3 regions of the Acidaminococcus timonensis genome follow, and region 3 is predicted to be linked to each of the others. Evidence: riboswitches for the same ligand, from Rfam matches in the RefSeq annotation. Region 3 holds a riboswitch; each other region holds the start of a gene.
What was found. Region 3 has a riboswitch for S-adenosylmethionine ahead of metK (methionine adenosyltransferase). Riboswitches for the same ligand answer to the same signal wherever they lie in the genome.

Region 1: another riboswitch for S-adenosylmethionine. It lies ahead of BQ5462_RS06495 (methionine ABC transporter ATP-binding protein); the one in region 3 lies ahead of metK (methionine adenosyltransferase).
Region 2: another riboswitch for S-adenosylmethionine. It lies ahead of BQ5462_RS05835 (MetQ/NlpA family ABC transporter substrate-binding protein); the one in region 3 lies ahead of metK (methionine adenosyltransferase).

The regions. Positions count from the first base shown of each region.
Region 1 covers NZ_FNWH01000006.1:561,860-566,003, reverse strand. Annotated here, with positions in the region: gene BQ5462_RS06500 (YerC/YecD family TrpR-related protein) at 1-203, opposite strand, end outside; SAM riboswitch class I at 1,285-1,398, shown strand; gene BQ5462_RS06495 (methionine ABC transporter ATP-binding protein) at 1,471-2,508, shown strand; gene BQ5462_RS06490 (methionine ABC transporter permease) at 2,498-3,160, shown strand; gene rfbB (dTDP-glucose 4,6-dehydratase) at 3,834-4,144, shown strand, end outside.
Region 2 covers NZ_FNWH01000006.1:412,098-416,241, forward strand. Annotated here, with positions in the region: gene pflB (formate C-acetyltransferase) at 1-562, shown strand, start outside; gene BQ5462_RS05830 (RluA family pseudouridine synthase) at 699-1,619, shown strand; SAM riboswitch class I at 1,786-1,891, shown strand; gene BQ5462_RS05835 (MetQ/NlpA family ABC transporter substrate-binding protein) at 1,987-2,811, shown strand; gene BQ5462_RS05840 (M20/M25/M40 family metallo-hydrolase) at 2,829-4,144, shown strand, end outside.
Region 3 covers NZ_FNWH01000004.1:18,380-22,523, forward strand. Annotated here, with positions in the region: gene priA (primosomal protein N') at 1-827, opposite strand, end outside; gene metK (methionine adenosyltransferase) at 829-2,007, opposite strand; SAM riboswitch class I at 2,060-2,168, opposite strand; gene citC ([citrate (pro-3S)-lyase] ligase) at 2,230-3,276, opposite strand; gene BQ5462_RS00435 (NifB/NifX family molybdenum-iron cluster-binding protein) at 3,368-4,141, opposite strand.

The sequences.
Region 1 (4,144 bases), on a different contig from region 3:
CTGGCGCCCGTATCCTTGACGATCCTGGCATAATTTTCGCCCCGGTGAAGACGCACCGCCACTTCCAGGCGCTGGCTCAGCGCCTTCAGTTCGTTGGGGGTGCAGATGTCTTCCAGGAAAGCCAGAGCCCCAGCTTCATCCTTCAGCAGGGTGAAAGCATTGGCCAGTTGTTTCAGTTCCCGTTGGTTTAGTCCGGCTACCATGATCGAAGCCCCTTTCTCCTAGATGGATTGCAATCGGCTCTGCAGCCGTTTGCTTTAGCTGTTTATTACTTTACTACGATGAAGAAGTAAAAGCAAGTAGTTTTTGTGAATTTGTGAAAATTGTTTTAGGTTTCCCTGTTATCGTAAGGCTCTACTAAAAACCCCCTACCCGCAAGCGGGCCCTTTCCCCCTTTCAGGGGGACACGGACTGGGAGACACAATATCTTTTGTCCTTCCCTGGAAGGGAAGGGGACCGTGCGCATGCACGGTGGATGGGTCCAGCCCTACACTTTCGGCTTCGTCGTACGATCGACTGCACACCCCACCACCCGTTCAAAAAGTTCCCCCTGTTATCATGAGGCTCTACTAAAAACCCCCTACCCGCAAGCGGGTCCTTTCCCCCTTTCAGGGGGACACGGACTGGAAGACTCCTGTTCATCGTCTCCGTCGCGGGGGACACAAGTCTTTGTCCTTCCCTGGAAGGGAAGGGGGACCGTGCGCATGCACGGTGGATAGGTCCAGCACTACACTCTCGCCTTCGTCGTCCAGACGACTGCAGCACACCCCCACCACCCGTTCAAATAGTTCCCCCTGTTATCGTAAGGCTCTACTAAAACCCCCTACCCGCCAAAGGCGGGCCCCTTCCCCCTTTCAGGGGGACACAATATTTTGTCCTTCCCTGAAAGGGAAGGGGGACCGTGCGCATGCACGGTGGATGGGTCCAGTCTACACTCTCGCCTTCGTCGTACAACCGACTGCAGCACCCCCCATCACCCGTTCAAAAAGTTCCCCCTGTTATCGTAAGACTCTACTAAAAACCCCCTACCCGCCAAAGGCGGGCCCTTTCCCCCTTTCAGGGGGACACAACGTTCCATTCCTATTCGTCGTCTCCGTCGCAGGGGACACAACGTTCTTTGTCCTTCCCTGGAAGGGAAGGGGGACCAGCCGTATGGCTGGTGGATAGGTCCAGCCCTGCACTCTCGCCTTCGTCGTCCAGACGACTGAACTCCCCCCAACTCACCGGGCCACAAGGTGGCGCTTGACAAACTGTACTTTATACAGTATCATTTGAGATACACGGAATTCATCCAGAGTAACGGAGGGACTGGCCCTATGAAGTTACGGCAACCATCTGGAAAGCGCTCCTTTCCACGAACGGTGCTAAGTCCATCAGGCATTGCCTGAAAGATGAAGATGAGTGAGCAAATCTGATTCCTCTTCATTCGCTGAAGAGGAATTTTTTATTTTCCACGGAGGTGTCCACCCCATGATCCAATTGGAGCACATTGAAAAAATCTATCACACCGCCTCAGGCGATCTCCATGCCCTGAAAGACATCAACCTGACCATCAACGAAGGTGAGATCTTCGGCATCATCGGCCTGTCCGGTGCCGGCAAATCCACCCTGGTGCGCTGCATCAACATGCTGGAACGGCCCACCAGTGGCAAGGTCTTCGTAGACGGCCAGGAAATGACTGCCCTCAGCGAAGAACAGCTGCGCAAAGCCCGGCAGAACATCGGCATGATCTTCCAGCACTTCAACCTGCTGGCCAGCCGCACCGTCTACGGCAACATCGCCTTCCCCCTGGAAATCCAGGGCCTGGACAAGGCTTCCATTAAAAAGAAGGTAGATCCCCTGCTGGATCTGGTGGGCCTGGCCGACCGGGCCGACCACTACCCCAGTCAGCTGTCCGGCGGGCAGAAACAGCGGGTGGGCATCGCCCGGGCCCTGGCCAGCGACCCCAAAGTGCTGCTGTGCGACGAAGCCACTTCCGCCCTGGATCCCCAGACCACAGAATCCATCCTGAACCTGCTCCGTGACATCAACAAACGGCTGCACATCACCATCGTCATGATCACCCACCAGATGAACGTAGTGAAAGAGATCTGCGACCGGGTGGCCGTCATCGAAAACGGCCAGATCATCGAACAGGGCACCATGGTGGACCTTTTCACCAATCCCCAGAAGACCACCACCAAGGAATTCGTGGCCAGCATCCAACACAACGACCTGCCCGATTTCGTCAAGAAACTGGATCTGCACAAAGAGTACAAGAGCGGCGACAAGGCCCTGGTCAGCCTGAGCTTCATCGGCGACAGCGCCGGCGAGCCCGTGGTGGCCGTACTGATCAAGAAGTACGACACGAATGTGAATATCCTGACCGCCAACATCGAAAACCTGCAGGATACCCCCTTCGGCACCCTGCTCATCGAACTGGAAGGTGACGAGGGCCATCTGAAACAGGCCCTGGATTACCTGCATTCTAGAAAAGTCAAAGACGAGGTGATTGGTTATGTCTCCTAATATGATTCATCTGCTGGTGAAAGCCCTGGGCGAAACCCTGTACATGGTGGCCCTGTCCGCCGCCATCGCCACAATCTGCGGCATCCCCCTGGGCGTGATCCTGACCATTACCGGCAAGGGCCACATCAAAGAAAACCCTGCCCTGCACAAAACCCTGGGCTCCATCGTGAACGCCCTCCGGTCCATCCCCTTCATCATCCTGATGGTGGCCATCATCCCCCTGACCCGCCTCATCGTGGGCAGCTCCATCGGGACCACCGCCGCCATCGTACCCCTGACCATTTCCTGCACCCCGTTCATTTCCCGGATCATCGAATCCTCTCTGTTGGAAGTGGACCCCGGCGTCATCGAAGCCGCCCAGAGCATGGGAGCCAGCCCCATGCAGATCATCTGGAAAGTGTTGCTGCCCGAAGCCATGCACAGCATCGTCCTGGGCATCACCCTGGCCGTGATCAGCCTGATCGGTTCCAGCGCCATGGCCGGTGCCCTGGGCGGCGGCGGCCTGGGAGATCTGGCCATCCGCTACGGATACCAGCGGTTCCAGGCTGACACCATGATTGCCACCGTCATCGTGCTGATTGCCCTGGTGCAGGTGGTACAGAGCATCGGGAACAAGATTTCCAGCAAATTGAATAAGACGAAGATCAAATAAAAACTGGGCGCCTCGATGGTGCCCAGTTTTTTATATTTCTTTCATTATGCAGGATTGCCAGTGCCTGATCCAGGTGCTTGATGATTTCCGCTTCAGGATAAGCTCCCCTGTGAAGGACCTTCTGGGTTCCAGACACGATATATAATAAAGTTTATATAATGATTCATATGGCATGATCCTGTCACCTCAAAATCTGTAAAAATTGCGGCCTAAAAAAATGTTGACCTCAAAAATCACCATTTTTGAGGTTTGGAATCGACTTTATATTTCCATTATAAAGTGCAATACTCTGCTTCAGGATAAAATCCGCCCGACGAGGGCGGACTTTTTTGAATGGAATGGCGTTCGGCCGCACTCTGTAAGCATTACGATCGTACAAAAGGCGTTCGAGGGGGCGGGCTCATCGAATTAGGGGCGATTCGGTGAACCGCCCGCTGTCGCGGTCTGATACCTGGGAACGGACTCCCCTTACGGGTAGGCCCTACGGAAGAACGCCAACATATCCGTTTCTGCGTAGGGATGGCCCATAAGGGACATCCGAGCCCAGGTCGCCCAGCGGGCCATACATTCAAACAAATTTGCCCCTGGGCAAATTTGTTCCTTTGGCTGCAGACTAGTGACTAGAGACTAGTGACTGCCCATTTGCTATAATGAATCCCGGGAGGACACGCTCATGAAAATTCTTGTAACCGGTGGTGCCGGGTTCATCGGCTCCAATTTTATCTTTTATGTGCTGAAGCAGCACCCTGAGGCTAACATCATCTGCCTGGACAAACTGACCTATGCCGGGAACCTTGCTACCCTGGCGCCCATCATGGACCACTCCCATTTCCAGTTCCGCAAGCTGGATATCTGTGACCGCAAGGCTGTATACGCTCTCTTCGAAGAACGACACCCCGATATCGTGGTCAACTTTGCGGCCGAATCCCATGTGGACCGATCCATTTTGGATCCTGCAATTTTCCTGGAAACGAACATCCTCGG
Region 2 (4,144 bases), on a different contig from region 3:
TCCCCGGGCCGATGAAATCGCCGTATGGCTGCTGAAGACCTTCATGACCAAACTGCGGAAACATCATACCTACCGGAACTCTGAACCCACCACTTCCATCCTGACCATTACCTCCAACGTGGTGTACGGCGGTGCCACCGGCGCCCTGCCTGACGGACGCAAAGCCTACACCCCCTTTGCTCCGGGTGCCAACCCTGCGTACGGCGCTGAACAGAACGGCCTGCTGGCTTCTCTGAACTCTGTGGCCAAGCTGCCCTACGAATACGCACTGGACGGCATTTCCAACACCCAGACCATCGCTCCGGAAACCCTGGGCCACAACGAAGAGGAACAGAAGGCAACGCTGGTCCGTGTGATGGACGGCTACTTCGACCAGGGGGCCCACCACCTGAACGTGAATGTGTTCGGGGTGGACAAGCTGATCGACTGCATGGAACATCCGGAAAAACCGGAATACGCCAACTTCACCATCCGGGTATCCGGGTATGCGGTGAAATTCATCGACCTGACCCGGGAACAGCAGCTGGACGTAATCGCCCGCCGCGCCCATCAGAAGATGTAACCGATTTCGGAAAGACCGCCTGCGGGCGGTCTTTTTCCTTGTGGAGCTCTGCAAGGAGATCGTTGGAAAAATATGGAGGAAAAGAGGAGCTGCTGCGGGCCATGGGCAGCCGTCCTCTGTTGCAAAGGAGGAATCTATGGAACTGCGTTACCAGGTGGACCGGGATCATGCCGGGTGCTGTGTGCGCCAGGCAGCCCGAGGACCGCTGCACCTTTCGGAAAAGCTGTGGAGGAGGATCAAATGGAACGGCACAATCACCGTGAACGGATCCCTGGTCAGGAACCCCTCACACAGGCTGGAAGCGGGAGATCGTCTGGTCCTCCGCTGGGAAGAAAAGGCAGCAGTGATACCGGTCCATCTGCCCCTTTCCATTTTGTATGAGGACGAAGATCTGCTGGCTGTGGACAAACCGGCGGGCATGCTGATCCATCCCACCTGGTCCGGGGCCCGGGATACCCTGGTCCAGGCGGTGGGAGGCTATTTCCACAGGACGGGACAGGCCTGCGGCATCCATCCTCTGTACCGGCTGGATCGGGACACCACCGGCATCCTGCTGGTGGCCAAATCTGCCTTTGCCAAACATGCCCTGACCAGGAGCCACAGCCAGATTTACCGGGAATATCTGGCCATCTGTGAAGGCCATCTGGAACATCCCCGGGGCCGGATCGTTCATCCTGTGGGACGGGTGGGAGAAGGGGTGGACCGGTGGACCGTGCGTCCCGACGGTCGGCCTGCGGTGACGGACTATGAAATTCTGGCAGAGGGGGAGGGACGGACGGTGCTCCGGATCCATCTCCTCACCGGCCGCACCCACCAGATCCGGGTCCATTTCGCCCACGAAGGGCATCCCCTTCTGGGGGATCCCCTGTATGGGAACATGCACCCCACCCTGCGGCGCCAGGCCCTCCACGCCTGGACCGTCCGATTCTGCCATCCCCGGACTGGAAAAGAACTGTTCCTCCAGGCACCGGTGCCGGAGGATATGAGAAAAGAGGGCTGTGCACACATCGCCTCCTTTTCCCCAGGCCAGGGATCCTCCCGCTTTCTCAGGATATAACCTGAAGTTAGGCAATCCAATCCCCGGGCTCTGGTCCGGTCCGCCAAATGGACACCGGCCTACTGAGGGCCGGAAAAGGTTCCCATCCAAACTGTTTTCATATCGGTTACAAAAAGTCCTTGACAATCCTACCAACCTACTATACAATGTGACCATAACAGAATAACCTTCATCGAGAGCAGCTGAGGGATTTGGCCCTATGACGCTGCGGCAACCCCCTTTGACGGGAAGGTGCCAATTCCAACGGGAACCGGTTTCCTGGCAGATGAATGCGAGCCCAGTCATCAAAAAGCGCCATCTGCGGAAAGCAGGTGGCGCTTTTCTTTTGGTCTGCACTCCCTGAAGGAAAACAAAGGAGAGATGAACAATGAAATTGAAAAAATGGATCGCCGGTGCGGTAGCCGTACTGGCACTGGCCGGCCTTACCGCCGGCTGCGGCAGCAGCGACAAGAAGGCAGCAGCGCCTGCGGAGAAGAAGTCCATCACCGTGGGCATTACCCCGGGGTATTCGGAAGAAGTCATGGAAGTGGTGAAAAAGGAAGCCGCCAAACAGGGGCTGACGGTGGAAATCAAGACCTTCAGCGACTATGTGACCCCGGACCAGGCCCTGGCCCAGAAGGATATCGACCTGAACTCCTTCCAGCATGAACCCTTCCTGCTGGCCTTCAACAAAAAGAACGGGACCAAACTGGTGAGCATCGGCAAGACCTATCTGGCCCCTCTGAAACTGTATTCCACCAAGATCAAGGACATCAAGGACATCCCGGACGGTGCCAAGATCGCCATCCCCAATGATCCTTCCAACGGTGGCCGGGCCATCCTGATGCTGAGCAAACTGGGCCTGCTGAAAGTGAACCCGGATGTGAAAGCCACGGAACTGACCGTGAATGACATCACCGAAAACCCGAAACACCTGCAGATCCTGGAACTGGAAGCGGCGCAGCTGCCCCGCAGCCTGGATGATACCACGGCCTCCGTCATCAACGCTGGCTATGCCAACAGCGCCAAACTGGCTCCGGAACTGGCCATTGCCAAGGAAGACAACACCAGCCCGTACGTGAACATCATCGCCGCCCGGGAAGAAGACAAGGACAACCCCACCTATCAGAAATTCGTGAAGATCTTCCAGAGCCAGCCTGTGAAGGACTGGATCGAAAAGAACGCCAAGGGCAGCCTGGAACCGGCCTGGTAAGGAAGAAGGTCTGAGCCATGGCACTGACAGAAGAAGACAAGAAATACGCAGCCCATCTCCAGCGGTTCATCCAGTGCGCCACCGTGAGCAATGCCAACGTGGACAAGGTGGACTGGAAACAGTTCGACAGGCTGCACCAGGCTTTCCGGGAATTCTATCCCCACATCTTTTCGGAGATGGAACTGGAGGAAGTGGGGCAGGCCGGACTGCAGTTCCATCTGAAGGGGACCAGCAGTGAAAAGAAACCCCTGCTCCTGATGAGCCATCAGGATGTGGTGGAAATCGGGGACCGCAGCCAGTGGTCCTTCGACCCCTTCGGGGGTGAGATCAAAGACGGCTGCATCTGCGGCCGGGGCACCACCGACTGCAAGCACCTGCTGCTCAGCGAACTGGAGGCAGTGGAAGCCCTGCTGGCTGAGGGCTGGCGTCCCAGCTACGACCTGTACCTGTCTCTGGGCTACTCGGAAGAGGTGTACCTGGAAAACGATGTGGACGGGGCCGAAAAACTGGCCGGGAACCTGCAGCGCAAAGGGGTGCACCTGGGGACCGTGGTGGACGAAGGGGGCGGCCTGTTCCCGGCAGGGGAAAAATTGGAAGCCCGCATCGGCCTGGCGGAAAAATCCCCGGTGAACTTTGAGATTTCCGTCCGTTCCGCAGGCGGTCATTCCAGCCGTCCGGGCAGAGGTACGGCCCTGGGCACCCTGGCCAAAGCCATCGTTGCCATCGAAGGCCATCCTTTCCCCTATCGCCTGACCCCTCTGGCCAAAGCCCAGCTGGCCGGCGAAGCGCCTCTGAAAACAGGGGAAGAACGGGAAATCTTTGCCGATCCCGAAGGACACTGGGAACAGCTGTGCGCACTGGCCCAGGAGGATCCCCGGCTGGATGCCCTGCTGCACACCACCATCGCCTTCACCATGGCCGGTGCCAGCCAGCAGCCCAACGTGCTGCCCAGCCTGGCCACCGCCCAGATGAGTGTCCGGGTGCTGCAGGGAGATACCATTGCAGGCGTTACGGAATATTTCAAACAGTTCCTGCCGGAGGGCGTGGCCATCCGCCACGTGTCCGGACGGGATCCGCTGCCCGCTTCCGATCCCAACGGGTATGGGGTACAGGTGGCGGAAAAAGTGCTGGCCGACCTGTACGGGAACCGGGTACAGACAGTGCCCTTCCTGATGCTGGGAGGGACGGACAGCCACTACTACCGGAACATTACGGACAACATCCTGCTGTTTTCCGGCCATGTGCGGGATGACCGCTGGGGCGCAGCCCACCAGGTGGATGAAAAGATCCCGGTGGATGCCCTGCGGCCCAGTGTGGAATTCTTCAAACGGTT
Region 3 (4,144 bases):
TCCACTGCCTGAATAGCTGCCTTCTGTTCCTCCGTCAGCTCCAGGGTCTCCTTCCGGGCCTCCAGTTTTTCGTAGCTGTCCCGCAGTACCCGGTGCCGGCCTTCCAGCAGCCAGCCCCGCAGCACCATGGTCCGCAGCACCTCTGTAGAGATACCATGCCGGGTCATTTCCGGTCCGCTGACCACATTCCCGGACGACAAAAGGTCCAGGGCAGCCTGCTGGCTTTTGCCCCGGACCTTTCCATCCTGATATGCCGCCAATCCTTCCGGTGTGGCCTGGAACGTCCGTTCCGACTTCTGCCGCAGCTTGTATTTCACATCGTAAGAAAGTACCACCGCCTGCCGGGTGATGAGGCCCTTCAGGGCAGTTTCTCCTCCAGGCAGTTTCCGGATGGCCTTCCGGGGCAGCGGCCCTTTCCGGCACAGGAAGTCATACAGTTCCTGTTCCCGGGGCGGAAGCGGTTTCGTCCAGTCCGGCACCGGTACATAATTCCCGGTAGCGGCCAGGCTTTTCTTGCCGGGGATGAACAGCCGCAGGGCCTCGGCCAGGCTGCAGAGATAATACTGGCTCAGCCAATAGGCCGTGGCCAGCATTTCGCTGTCGAACCAGGGCTCCGTACCCACCACGTCCGCAATGTCCTTCAGCTCCCGGGAAAGATCCGGTGCCTTGTCCTCCTCGACGATGAACCCTTCCACCAGCTGCGTTCCGAAAGGCACCACCACCCGCCAGCCCTGAGCCAGGAAATCCAGGCTCTCGGGCACATGGTAGGTGAACTGCCGGAACAGGTTCTTCACCGGCAGGTTGATGGCAACCTTGGCGTATTCCATATTATTGCAGTGCCTTTTTCAGTGCATCCACTTTATCCAGCCGTTCCCAGGGCAGATCCACATCCGTCCGGCCGAAATGGCCGTAGGCTGCCGTCTGCTTGTAGATGGGTCGCCGCAGATCCAGGCTCTTGATGATGCCTGCCGGGGTCAGGGAGAAGTTCTTTTCGATCAGTTTCACGATTTCTTCTTCAGGAATGGCATTGGTCCCATAGGTGTTCACGCTGATGGAAACCGGCCGTGCCACACCGATGGCATACGCCAGCTGGATTTCGCATTTCCGGGCCAGGCCGGCTGCCACCACGTTCTTGGCTACATAACGGGCTGCATAGGCCGCACTCCGGTCCACCTTGGTGGGATCCTTTCCGGAGAAAGCGCCACCCCCATGACGGGCCATGCCGCCATAGGTATCCACGATGATTTTCCGCCCGGTCAGACCGGAATCCCCCTGAGGACCGCCGATGACGAACCGGCCGGTGGGATTGATGTGGTAGATGGTGTCTTCGTCCAGCAGGTCAGCCGGGACCACCGGTTTGATTACGTATTCCAGGATGTCCCTGCGCAGTTGTTCCATGGAAATTTCCGGAGCATGCTGGGCGGAGACCACAATGGTATTCACGCGGACAGGTTTGTCGTCTTCATATTCCACAGAAACCTGGGTCTTGCCATCAGGACGCAGGTAGGGCAGGATGCCCTCCTTGCGGACCTGGGCCAGCCGGCGGGCCAGCTTGTGAGCCAAAGAGATGGGCAGGGGCATGTATTCCGGGGTTTCGTCAGTGGCGTATCCGAACATCATACCCTGGTCGCCGGCGCCGATCTTTTCATCGTCGGTATGGTCACCGGCCTTGGCTTCGTCCGATTCATCCACCCCCTGGGCAATATCCGGAGACTGTTCATCGATGGAAATCAGGACTCCGCAGGTGGCCCCGTCAAAGCCGTATTTGGCACGGTCATAACCAATATCGATCACCGTCTGCCGGGCAATCTTGGCGATGTCCACGTAGCAGCTGGTGGAAATTTCCCCTACAATATGGATCTGGCCTGTCGCCACCAGGGTTTCACAAGCCACTCGTGCATCCGGGTCTTTTTCCAAGATGGCATCCAGCACCGCATCAGAAATCTGATCGGCAATCTTGTCAGGATGCCCTTCCGTCACAGATTCAGACGTAAAGACTTTTCTCATAGTTTCCTCCTTGCAAAAAAAATACTCTCAAAACATGAGAGTACATATGGGACTCTCATCTCACAATCGAATAACGCATTGCAGGACTTAGCACCGTTGACCCAAAGGCCATGGTTGCTGTGGCTTCAAAGGGCCATTCCCTCCACCACTCTTGATGAGCTATATGTAATTGTGATGGTGTAATTATATCAGATACAGTATAATTGTCAAGAGTGGCCCCCCTTAATAATGGACCACGTCTTTCTCTCTCCTGATTTTGGCAATGATGGGTTTGGCCGCTTCACTGCGCAGGAATTCCCAGGTGGTGGGAGGCACCTGCTGCTGCACCAGGTCCCAGTTGTCCTCCTGGATGGCCTTGCGCACGGTGGAAGCACTGACCACCTGGCCGTCTTCTTCCCGGCGGGGCACCACGATGCACTGGATGCCGTCCTCGGGCAGCTTCTGCTGCATCACCTGGTTGTACAGACCGGTAACCACGCTGGTGGGTTCCTCTCCCACATACCGGGCAGTGATACCCAGCTTGTGGGCGATTTTCGTAAAGATGGCCAGATCCAGGTTGGCATGGCTGGTGATAACCGCTTCCGCATCCTTCTGGAAATAGCTGGGGAACGTGGCCTGGCTGATGATGTACGGACCGCTGTCGTGATACCGCAGGTTCTTCAGGTGCGCCGTACCGGCTTTGATCAGCTGCCTGCGCACAGTATAAGGGAACAGGCTGGCGTCTTCGCTGACCATGAACAGATGCACCACATCATTTTCCGCCGCCGCTTTTTCCACCAGGTACTGGTGTCCCAGGGTAAAGGGGTTGGCATTCATGACGATGGCACCCACTTTGGGTGCGTCCACCTTTGTCTGGGCCAGCTGGTCCAGGTAGCTGGAGAAACCGTCCTTCCGATTTTCCATGAACACAATCTGGTCCTGGATGCGGGCGATTTCGTAGAAGCCCAGATCGCCGAAGAACTTGGCCGAATTGCATTTGGTGTACAGGAACAGGTGCAGGTTGCCCCGTTCGTACTGGTACTGCACCAGGTGGGACACGATCTCATTCATGAGCCCCTCGCCCTGGTGGTGGTGATCCACGGCCATGCAGCGCAGGGTGTTGCCGAAGCAGCTGCCCGTGGCGATGGCGTGGTAGTCGTTGTCGAACATCACGCAGGTATAATCCAGGTTGGCATCCCGCCGGATCCCCTCCTGCTGCAGCAGGGCGTCCACCTGGGCATTGGTCCGGGCGTCCGAGGGATAGACCTGGGAAATGAAGTAATCAGACATGGTTATCTCCTTATGCTTTCAAAATTGTTCCCATTATAACATAAAAAAAATGGGTTGTCCTTTGTGGGAACAACCCATTTTATGTCAGGTCTCAATGATGGCAGCCGTGATGGCCGCAGCCGCCTTCGCCGTGGTCGTGGTGCTCATGATGGGCGCACTGGATGTCTTCCTGGTAGGCCAGCTTGTCGGCCAGGAAATCGGCCACCGCCTGGTCTGCCTGACCGCTGCAGCCGCCGTAGAAACGGATACCCTGGGCGTTCAGGGCCTGCTGGGCCCCGCCGCCGATGCCGCCGCAAATCAGGGTTTCCACCCCCAGATCCTTCAGCACACCGGCCAGGGCGCCGTGCCCCTGCCCGTTGGTGCTTTCCACCCTAGCTTCCTTCACCTGGCCGTCTTCCACCTCATAGACCTTGAAATTCTCCGTCCTGCCGAAATGCTGGAAAATCTCGCCGTTTTCCGCATCATAGGTCACTGCAATTTTCATATCCTGTTCCTCCTTCGGAAAATCTGGAAGACCGCCCACCCGGCGGACCGACTGCAGGATGAACTGGCAGCAGCCCCATTCCGGGTCCCGGGCGAACTCCACGCTGCCTTCCTCGATCCGCAGGTCTTTCCCGTAGATCAGGACCTCTGCCAGCTTTTTCCGAGCCCGGTTGAGGATGTTTTGAAATGTGGAGCGGGCCACATCCAGGCGTTTCGCTGCCTCCCCCTGCTCCAGCCCCACATAGTCGCAGAGCCGCACGGCCTCGAATTCATCCAGGGTCAATACCACGTCGCCCCTGGAAGGGTTGGCCCCCACAAAATAGAAACTCCCTGGTTGCTGGTACACCCGCCGTTTCCGAACCGGTCTGGGCAATCTTCTCACCTC